One region of the Ruegeria sp. BB5 genome, then DNA from elsewhere that is predicted to be linked to it. Evidence: riboswitches for the same ligand, from Rfam matches in the RefSeq annotation. Region 1 holds a riboswitch; each other region holds the start of a gene.
The links. Region 1 has a riboswitch for cobalamin ahead of ACR0DL_RS18290 (hypothetical protein). Riboswitches for the same ligand answer to the same signal wherever they lie in the genome.
Positions count from the first base shown of each region.

Region 2: it holds a riboswitch for cobalamin, as region 1 does, so the genes downstream of both, ACR0DL_RS07650 (DUF1636 family protein) here and ACR0DL_RS18290 (hypothetical protein) in region 1, are expected to answer to the same signal.
Region 3: it holds a riboswitch for cobalamin, as region 1 does, so the genes downstream of both, ACR0DL_RS07720 (CbtB domain-containing protein) here and ACR0DL_RS18290 (hypothetical protein) in region 1, are expected to answer to the same signal.

Region 1 covers NZ_JBQFUX010000010.1:50,326-53,592, forward strand. The annotation lists gene ACR0DL_RS18275 (bifunctional 2',3'-cyclic-nucleotide 2'-phosphodiesterase/3'-nucleotidase) at 1-373, shown strand, start outside; RNA gene ffs (signal recognition particle sRNA small type) at 413-511, shown strand; gene ACR0DL_RS18285 (alpha/beta hydrolase family protein) at 544-1,401, opposite strand; cobalamin riboswitch at 1,537-1,757, shown strand; gene ACR0DL_RS18290 (hypothetical protein) at 1,841-2,248, shown strand; gene ACR0DL_RS18295 (protein-tyrosine phosphatase family protein) at 2,250-2,744, opposite strand; gene ACR0DL_RS18300 (DNA polymerase III subunit gamma/tau) at 2,878-3,267, shown strand, end outside.
Region 2 covers NZ_JBQFUX010000001.1:1,532,159-1,535,425, forward strand. The annotation lists gene ACR0DL_RS07640 (NAD(P)-dependent oxidoreductase) at 1-255, opposite strand, end outside; gene ACR0DL_RS07645 (LysR substrate-binding domain-containing protein) at 358-1,242, shown strand; cobalamin riboswitch at 1,315-1,523, shown strand; gene ACR0DL_RS07650 (DUF1636 family protein) at 1,607-1,996, shown strand; gene cobW (cobalamin biosynthesis protein CobW) at 1,993-3,048, shown strand; gene cobN (cobaltochelatase subunit CobN) at 3,052-3,267, shown strand, end outside.
Region 3 covers NZ_JBQFUX010000001.1:1,546,294-1,549,560, forward strand. The annotation lists gene cobA (uroporphyrinogen-III C-methyltransferase) at 1-559, shown strand, start outside; gene cobF (precorrin-6A synthase (deacetylating)) at 552-1,295, shown strand; cobalamin riboswitch at 1,339-1,545, shown strand; gene ACR0DL_RS07720 (CbtB domain-containing protein) at 1,582-1,752, shown strand; gene ACR0DL_RS07725 (CbtA family protein) at 1,757-2,455, shown strand; gene ACR0DL_RS07730 (hypothetical protein) at 2,522-3,016, shown strand; gene ACR0DL_RS07735 (DUF1636 family protein) at 3,013-3,267, opposite strand, start outside.

The sequences.
Region 1 (3,267 bases):
CGTCAACCGGCGCATTCGCAACATTCGCTTTGACGGCCAACCGATGGCCGCCGATCAACGGTTCGTCGTCGCACTGAACAATTACCGTGCCAATGGCGGGGGTCACTTTCCCTTTGTTGATCAGGCCGAGCCCATCGCGCTGCCGAACCTGCCTGTTCAGCGCGTCTTGCAGGACTATCTGTCCGGCGCACTGCCGCAAGATCCCTTGCAATATGCGTCCTATCCTTTTGGCTTTGCCTCGATGCAGGGCGCGACTGCGCTATTAAGAACCGGTCCGAAGGCACAAACTCACATTGCCGAGCTTGAAGAATATGACCCCCACGTCGTCGGAGAAGACGATGAGGGCTTTTTGCTGATCCGTTTGACGCTCTGACGGGTTGTGTTTCCTGCGCCCGTTGCCTATATCAGACCCCGAGAGGTTGGCGCGGGCGAGCGCCTCGCCAACCTGGTCAGGTCCGGAAGGAAGCAGCCACAACGAGCCCCGCTTGGGTCGATGTCCAACCTCTCACTTAAACTCCCGACATTGAATTGTTGCGAACAGGCCTAGGCAATCAACCGTGGCCAGACAGCCGAATTGCGCCGGGCAAAGGCACCGATATGGCCAACCTCGGACAGTCCGAACTCGGCCGGAGACAACAAATGGCGGCGTGCGTTGGGCCCGTACAGATCAGCCAGCCGCCAGACCGCGTTCTTTGGCACCAGATCGTCATCCTCAAAGCTGAACAGATCCACTGGTGTGTCTGACTGTGCCCAGCGGGCCTCGGGCAAGGACACGCCGATTTCGGGCAGGTAGTTGCGCGGCGCAGTACACCAGCGGCGCCACTGCCAATAGACACTGGCAGGCAGGTTCGATCCGAATCCCAGTGCCTTGCCCGGCAGGTAACCCAGCGCTTTTACGGCCAGGGGCGCGTGTCCGTACCAAAACAGCAAAGCCAACGCCCGATAAGGCCAGGGATGGTCCGACACAGTCACCGGCCCGGCGCAGACGCAGATCATGCGGTCGATCTGATCAATATCGGGCTGAATCGGCCCCAGCATACCGCCGACGGAATGGCCGATGCTCCAGTGCTGCGCGTCGGGGTATCGCCTGCGCATCTCGGCCCGAGCCGCAGGCATGTCGATCAGCGCCCAATCCGCCATCGTGGCCTGAGCTGACTTCAATGGCCTGCTCTGCGAATGACCGAAATCGCTGTAATCATAGGTCAGACAGGCAATGCCATGTTCCGCAGCCAACCAGCGTGCGAAGTGCTGATAATAGTCGCGCGGCACTCCGGTGGCGCTGTGGATCACCACTGCGATCCCAGGTTCGGCCACCGGCAGGTACAGCCGAGCCGACAGTTGGGTCGAACCAGAAGGAAACTGAAAATCCTCGGTTAAAACAGCTTGTGCGGTATCCAGCATGGCGCCCTCAATCTGAACCGATTAGTTCACCACCCCAAACGGCATCTTTTGCCACCCTAAGTCAATCCTGTTTCCGCATGACCACGCGTCCACTTTGCCCCACCAAAAGGCGGCTTGACTCAGGTCACCCCTACCCGCTAGCGATTGGGTGATGGTTCTCGTCCCCGGTCCCCGGGGCGGGATGAAAAGGGAACACGGTGCGGTTCTGCCCGGAATACCGGAACGAACCAAGGCCGCGACTGCCCCCGCAACTGTAAGCGGTGAGCAATGCCGAAACACCACTGGCCGCAAGGCTGGGAAGGTCGGCAACGCAACGACCCGCAAGTCAGGAGACCTGCCATCGAACAAGAAACCGAAACTCGGGCGGGGTGTCCGGGCAGGTCGTCAGCACGCTGTCACACCTGATCCATGCCCCCGTTCCACGCGCGGAGGGCGCAATATGATCTGGAAGACAAAGACGAACCAGTATTCCGCAACCGTTTGCCAACGCACCGGAAAAACCTGTCCGGCGCTGGCACAGATGGCGCGCGCGATCGTGCAGGCGATGGACGCGGCCGTTCCTGCGACGACGTTTGATTTTGAGTTCGACGGCAGCACTGAGCTGGCCTATTGCACGCAAGGATGCAGCGCACGGTTTCGCGCTCAAAAAGACCTGATCCGGGTCTTTTGTGGAACAAGCGAGGATGCGCCCCTCGAGTCGCTGGATGCTTACGCAGATATGATGTTCGGCCCGGATGTGACCATGCGCCCCGCAGGCATGCTAACCACCCCCCCCTGCGCCATGCTTGAGGTCACAGCGATCCCGCCCAACCCGGTGGCACAGGCAGAGCGGCAGGTGGCGCTCTGATCTAGCCGCGCGTCCGCCCAAGGGCTGCCCATTCCATCTGGCCGTCGGTCTCGACGGCGCAGGACCGCACCGCCCGCAAACGGGCCAACGCTGTCTCGGGGTCTTCGCCATGCTCGACCATAAGGCGCAGCACGATCATCCCGGACCGGCCACAGCCGCCCCGGCAATGCACCAGCACCCGCCCCCCGCAGGACAGGATATCAGTCGCCGCAGGGCTGACACTGCCCCACGCCGCGTCAACCTCAGGAGGCGGCGTACCGAAATCCGCAACCGGCAGATGCACCCATGCGATATTGAGTGCGTGCAGGTCTTCGCCAAGCCCACTTGCGCCCTCTTGCAGTATTTCGACCTCGGTGGTCATCGAGATCACAAGATCCGGCTGCCAGTCGCGGATCATTCCCAAGTCCCGCGTATACCCGCCACCGCGCCCCGGAAGGGGCGACAAGGCAACGGTGCCGTTTCCAATCTGAACTGAATGAAGTGCGAACTGGCTCACTACGGACCCTCCCTGATACTCGCTTCTAAGGCGTGCAAATTGTGCTGCAAACCGAAATTCACCCAAGCCTGCTGTGGACGCGGGCGGCGGGGGTCTCTACGCTGCATCGGAACCCGAATCCGACAGAGCAGATATGAACGACACGCCCAGCCCCGCCTATCAGGTTCTTGCCCGCAAATACCGCCCGGAAACTTTTGCCGATCTCGTCGGTCAGGATGCCATGGTGCGCACGCTGAAAAACGCGTTCGAGGCCGACCGCATCGCGCAGGCCTTCATCATGACCGGCATTCGCGGTACCGGCAAAACCACCACGGCCCGGATCATCGCCAAGGGCATGAACTGCATCGGCCCCGATGGCGAGGGTAAGCCGACCACGGAACCCTGCGGCCAATGCGAGCATTGCGTGGCCATTATGGAAGGCCGCCACGTCGATGTGATGGAGATGGACGCCGCCAGCCGCACCGGTGTGAACGATATTCGCGAGATCATCGACAGCGTCCGCTATCGCGCCGCCAGTGCGCGC
Region 2 (3,267 bases), on a different contig from region 1:
CTTGCCCGGCCCGACCTCGGGCAGCAAATCTTGCATCACTGCGTCCGAGGCCGCCGGGGACGGCAGGCAGGTTATAACGGCATCGCAGTCCCGCATCATCTGCGCCGGGCTTTCCGCGGCTTCGGCCCCCTTGGCCACAAACTCGGCCACCAAATCGGGGTTAAGGTCGTGAACCGTCAGGTCAATCCCGTTGCGCAGAAGCGAGCCGGACAGTTTGCCGCCCACATTTCCTAAACCGATAAATCCGACTTTCATGTTTCCCTCCTGACGGTCGTATTCGGGCCGAGTATCAGTGTTGTCTGTTAGAAACGAAAATGATTAATAATGCCAATTATGGTCAAAATAATTTGGTGATATATGGACCGCCTTCCAAACCCCACATGGTTGCGCAGCTTTGAAACCGCCGCGCGGCATCTGAATTTTACCACCACAGCAAAAGAGCTGGGCCTGACGCAGACGGCGGTCTCATTGCATATCCGGTCGCTTGAGGCCGAGCTTGGGCAAAAGCTGTTCACCCGGAATGCCCGGCGGTTGGAACTGACTGAGCTGGGGCAGTCTTATTCGTTGACTGTGCGGCGTGCGCTTGGTGACATCGCCCTGTCCACCAACAGCCTGTTCGGCCCTGCCTCTCGCCAGACCCTGACAATCCGTGCGGCGATATCGACAGCCACCTATTGGGTCGCGGCGGAACTGCCCGACTTTACCGCTCGCCACCCCGAGATCCCCGTACGCCTTGTCTCGCACATCTGGAATGACAGCGTGGCCCCCGGCGATGTGGATGTGGAAATCCGGTTGGGTTATGGCGATTGGCCCGGCGTTCAGTCCGAAAAGCTGACAGACGAAATGCTGGTACCGGTATGCCGGGCCGGGGACTCGCCCGCGACCCTGAACGTACTGCGGCAAGGCCCTCTGATTCATATCCTTGGATACGAAGACAACTGGGCGCGGTACTTTCAGGCCAACGGGCTCTCGCTTCCGGACCAGCCGCCCCGACATTCGGTGGACACCTCGGTCGCAGCACTGCAACTTGTGATGGCCGGGGCGGGCTATGCAACGGTTCTGGAACGGTTCGCCAGGAATGCGATCCGGCAGGCCGCGCCGATTGCAATTGCGGGCCCTGCGATTCCCTTTGCCCAGTCGCATTACCTGATCAGTACACAAGGCGCTGCGCAATCGACCGCTGCGGCAGGGTTGTTTTGCGCTTGGCTGCGCGAGAGGCTGGCCGCGCATGCCGCGGATTGACACAGGCTGGTCGCTTTTTCGGTTTGAACGATTTCACCATGCGCCTCGTGCTTGACAAGCCCCCTGCCCGTGCCGCATGTCGCATGCGTTGGTGTCCATCTTCGGATGGATGAAAAGGGAATGCGTCAGCGGGCAACCGTCAAACGCAGCCGCCCCCGCGACCGTGACCGGAGAGGGTGCCCAATGCCACTGGCCCGCAAGGCCGGGAAGGCGGGACATCTGCCGGGGCAAACGCCCCGACATCCGCAAGCCGGGAGACCTGCCAGCGCCCGAAGTTGAAACCGGACGGGGTGATCCGGTGTCGGGTCCATGTGCAGACGTGGCCCGCATGAAACCCCGTCCCCTGCAAAGAGGATTTGGGGGGATGAGAGACGTGACCGAGACTGCACCAGTCGAGCTGCTGGTCTGCACGACCTGTCGGCGTGGCCTGCCGATTGAAGACGATGCGCAACGTCCAGGTGCCCTGCTGCACAAAGCACTGGAAGACGCCGATTTGCCCGAAGGTATCGTGCTGAAGCCGGTCGAGTGCCTGTCAAATTGCGATCAGGGTTGCTCCATAGTGCTGCGCGGCGGACCAACCCGCTGGACCTTTGTGTACGAAAACCTGAACGAAACCGACCATGTCGACACCATCGTCGAAGGCGTCACCAAGTACCTCTCCGCCGAAGACGGTCTGGTCAAATGGCGCGAACGTCCCGAACATTTCCGCAAAAACTGTGCGGCCCGCATTCCCCCGATTGGAGCCCTGAAATGAGCAACCTCGAAAAACTCCCCGTCACTGTGATCACCGGCTTTCTGGGTTCGGGCAAAACCACGCTGGTCAAACATCTAATGCAGAACCCGCAGGGCAAGCGTCTGGCCGTTGTCGTCAATGAATTTGGCGATGTGGGTGTGGATGGCGACATTCTGAAATCCTGCGCCATTCCCGATTGCCCGGCGGAAAATATCATGGAACTGGCCAATGGCTGCATCTGCTGCACCGTGGCCGATGATTTCATTCCGACCATCGAGGCGCTGATGGCACTGGAGCCGCGCCCTGATCACATCCTGATCGAAACGTCCGGTCTGGCTCTGCCAAAGCCGCTGTTGAAAGCGTTTGACTGGCCCGATATCCGCTCGAAAATCACCGTGGATGGCGTGATCGCTCTGGCCGATGCCGAGGCTGTCGCCGCCGGTCGCTTCGCCCCGAATGTCGAGGCTGTGGACGCCCAGCGCCTGGCCGATGACTCGATCGACCACGAAACACCCCTGTCCGAGGTTTTCGAGGATCAAATTTCCTGCGCCGACATCATCCTGCTTACCAAGCCCGATCTGGCTGGTCCGGAAGGCGTGGCAAAGGCCAAAGAAGTGATCGCAGCCGAGGCTCCGCGCCCCCTGCCCGTCGTCGAAGTTGCCGAAGGCGCTGTGGACGTGCGCGTCGTACTGGGGCTTGAGGCTGCCGCCGAGGATGACATGGATGCACGCCCGTCGCACCACGATGGCCACCACGATCATGAACATGACGATTTCGAAAGCATTATCGTCGAGTTGCCGGAACAGACCGATCCGGCAGCACTGGTTGCTAATATCGAACGCTTGGCAAATGAGCTGAACATCCTGCGGGTCAAAGGTTACGCCGCTGTCCAAGGCAAACCGATGCGCTTGTTGGTCCAGGCGGTTGGCGCACGCGTGCGACATCAGTACGACCGCCCATGGGAACCCGGCGAAGAGCGCCGCTCGCGTCTGGTGGTGATTGCCGAACATGACGACATCAAAGAGGCCGCGATCCGCGAGATCCTCGTGGGTGTGACCGAGGCCGCCGAGTAAGCCATGCACGTCGTCTTCCGCGAAAGCCACGGGCTCGAGGAAACCGAGACCCCGACCGATCTGGGCCAAAGCCCGGCGGATCTGGTGGTGCTGTCCTTTTCGGACAGCGACCTCGGAGCTTTCGCGGCAGGCTGGCATCGCGGTGGCGGGGCTGAGGGGCGGATGCCCACGATGCGGTTGGCCAATCTGACGGCGTTGAAACACCCTCTGTCCGTCGAC
Region 3 (3,267 bases), on a different contig from region 1:
ACGGGCCGGGCGACCCTCACCCAAGCAGGATCACGTGAGCCGCCTGTTGGTGGATTACGCCAAGACCGGTGCTCGCGTAGTGCGATTGAAATCCGGTGATGGCGGGCTGTTTGGCCGGCTGGAGGAAGAACTGGTTGCCCTGCGTGCGGCCGGGATCGAATACGAAATCATCCCTGGTATCCCTTCGGCGGTTGCGGCGGCGGCAGCAGCAGGAATACCCCTGACACGACGCCTGACTGCGCGGCGGGTGCAATTTGTCACTGGCCACGATGTCAGTGGCAAACTGCCCGAAGATCTGAACCTGCCCGCGCTGGCCGATCCGGATGCAACGACTGTGGTGTTCATGGGCAAACGGACCTTTCCCCTGTTGGTAAATGCACTGCATGAGCATGGCCTGCCGCTGGAAACACCAGCCCTGATAGCCGAATCCGTATCGACTCCCGACCAGAGCCTGCACCGTGCAACAATTGGCGCGCTGTCGCAAAAGCTGGAGGCCGAGATCGGCACAGCCCCGGCGCTGATCCTGTATGGCCCGTTGGCAGAGTTCGACGATGTTTGAATTGTCTCTGATCGGAATTGGCACTGGCAACCCGGATCACGTGACCTTGCAAGGAGCAAATGCCATCCGCGATGCAGACCTGATCCTGATCCCGCACAAGGGTGAGAACAAGGCTGATCTGGCCGGGTTGCGCGAAGAGATCATTGCAGCTGTGACTGGCACTCCGACGCAGATCGCCTATTTCAACATTCCCAAGCGCCGGGCTGATAATGGCTATCTACGTGGGGTCGACGAATGGCATGATGCCATTGCCCTGCGCTGGCACGAGGCGATTGCTGCCCATCCAGATGCGCGACAAGTGGCGCTGCTGATCTGGGGCGACCCGTCGCTTTATGACAGCTCGCTGCGAATCGCGTCGCGGCTGGACCCTCAGCCCTCGACACGGGTGATCCCTGGCATCACCGCGCTGCAGGCATTGACGGCCGCCCACGCCATTCCGATCAATGATCTGGGCGCGCCTTTTGTTGTGACCACCGGACGGCGGATCAGGGATGAAGGCTGGCCGGCAAATGCCTCGAAAGTAGCGGTAATGCTGGATGGCGAGTGTTCGTTTCAATCCCTGGACATGGCCGATTATGACATCTGGTGGGGTGCCTATGTCGGCATGAAAGAGGAAATCCTGATCAAAGGCGCTTTGACCGATGTGGCGCAGGAGATTCTGGACACCCGCGCCAAGGCACGTGCCGATCATGGCTGGATCATGGATATCTATTTGCTGAAAAAGCGCGTGATCTGACCTAAAAGGTCGCAAATGACGATTGCACCAGCGGCACCATAGAGGCTAAATGAACGCGTCTGGTCCTGCCGGAGACATCCGGATGCTAAGAGGGAATGTGGTGCGACTGCCATGGCAGCCAAATCCACAGCCGCCCCCGCGACTGTAAGCGGAGAGCCCCTGTTCAACCAGCCACTCCTGTTCTCAGGGGGAAGGCGAACAGAGGCATCGACCCGCAAGCCAGGAGACCTGCCAGGCGACAATTGAAACACCGGCCGTCGGGTGCGGCGGCAAAGGAGATTAAAAGATGGCAACACAAACGCAAACAGCATCCGCCTCGCGCGCCGGTATCCTTCCGGTCATGTTCGCGGTGGTTCTGGGTCTGGGTATCATCACCCTGACCGGTCACGTACAGGCCGCGGCGCTGCATGACGCAGCACACGACGTGCGCCACGCGACCGGCTTCCCCTGCCACTAAGACCATGTTCAGTCGTATACTGACCAGCGCGTTGTTCGCTGGTGCTGCAGCGGGGCTGATAGCCGCCTTGCTGCAGTTGGTCTTTGTGCAACCTGTTTTGCTGCACGCAGAGCTGTACGAATCCGGTGAGCTGGTGCATTTCGGAGCCGAAGCCGTTTCGGCGCATCCCGAATTGCCGGGCATGTTCTCGGAACTGACCCGTGACGCGCTGAGCGTCATCTTCACCATGCTGACCTATACCGGTTACGCGCTGCTGATGGTTGCCCTGATGTCCGTGGCCGAAGGCCAGGGCCACACGATTGATGGCCGTACCGGCGTGCTTTGGGGTCTGGCTGGGTTCATCGCCTTTCATCTGGCGCCTGGCTTTACCCTGGCACCAGAGGTGCCTGGTGTAGCGGCGGCTGACGTCTATGCCCGACAGGTCTGGTGGTTTGCCACGGTTGGTGCTGCGCTTGTTGCGCTGTGGTTGATTGCGTTTGGCGGCAACCTGATCAGCTATGTGATCGCAGCAGCCCTGTTGCTGGCACCCCATCTGATCGGAGCGCCCGAACCGGATGTGTTCACCGGCCCCGTCCCGACCGAGATCGGCGCTCTGTTCGCCGCTCGCGCCTTTGGCATCGGTCTGGTGGCCTGGGTTCTGGTCGGTGCCTTTGCCGGGTATTTCTGGCAAAGCGAAGGCAAACGCGTCGAAGCAGCGGCCTGATCCTCTCATATAATTACGCGCCGGGTTCTGCCCGGCGCGTTTCTTTTTGCCCTAAAGGAAAGAAAAATGGCACGCTCACTTGCCCTTTTTGCAATCGGCCTTGTGTTCGGTGGTGGTGCTGGTTTTGTGCTGGCGGCCGCCAATGGCGTCACGTTTGACGGCCACGATCATGGCGATCCGTCCCATCACGGCGGCGCGCATGCCGAAGCGATGGCCCATGACCATTCGACCACGGTAAACCTGCCCGCAGGGGCGGACGCGCCCAGCGTTGCAATCGCGCTGACCCAGGACCCGATGGCCGGGTGGAACCTGCACGTCATGCCGCAGAATTTCCGGTTTGCCCCGGAAAACGCGTCAACAGCCGACGTAGACGGCGAAGGCCACGCGCATGTTTACGTCAATGGCGAGAAACTAGCCCGGCTCTACGGCAACTGGATACACATCCCCGACCTTCCGAAGGGAGAGGTCGAGGTTTCGGTTTCGCTGAACGCAAACAGCCACAGCGCACTGACGGTCGACAACGTACCGGTCAGCGCTGCCGTGACCGTTCAGGTCGATTAAAGCGCCGGTATCCGCGCGCGCAAACACATCCGAAGTCGCCCGCAGGGTCGGGCGTCTTCGATCCAACCTGCGGGACTGTCCAAATAGGCTTTGCAGGTCGCGACGATGTCTTCGGCATCGGTAACGATATCGACCCCCGAAAACACGTAAGACGCCCGTCCTGCGGCCTGCAATGCCAATGCGGTCGGCTCAGCGCAGCCACTGAAACAGGCGTGATCCGAGATGACGACCCGACCATTCAGCCCTGCACG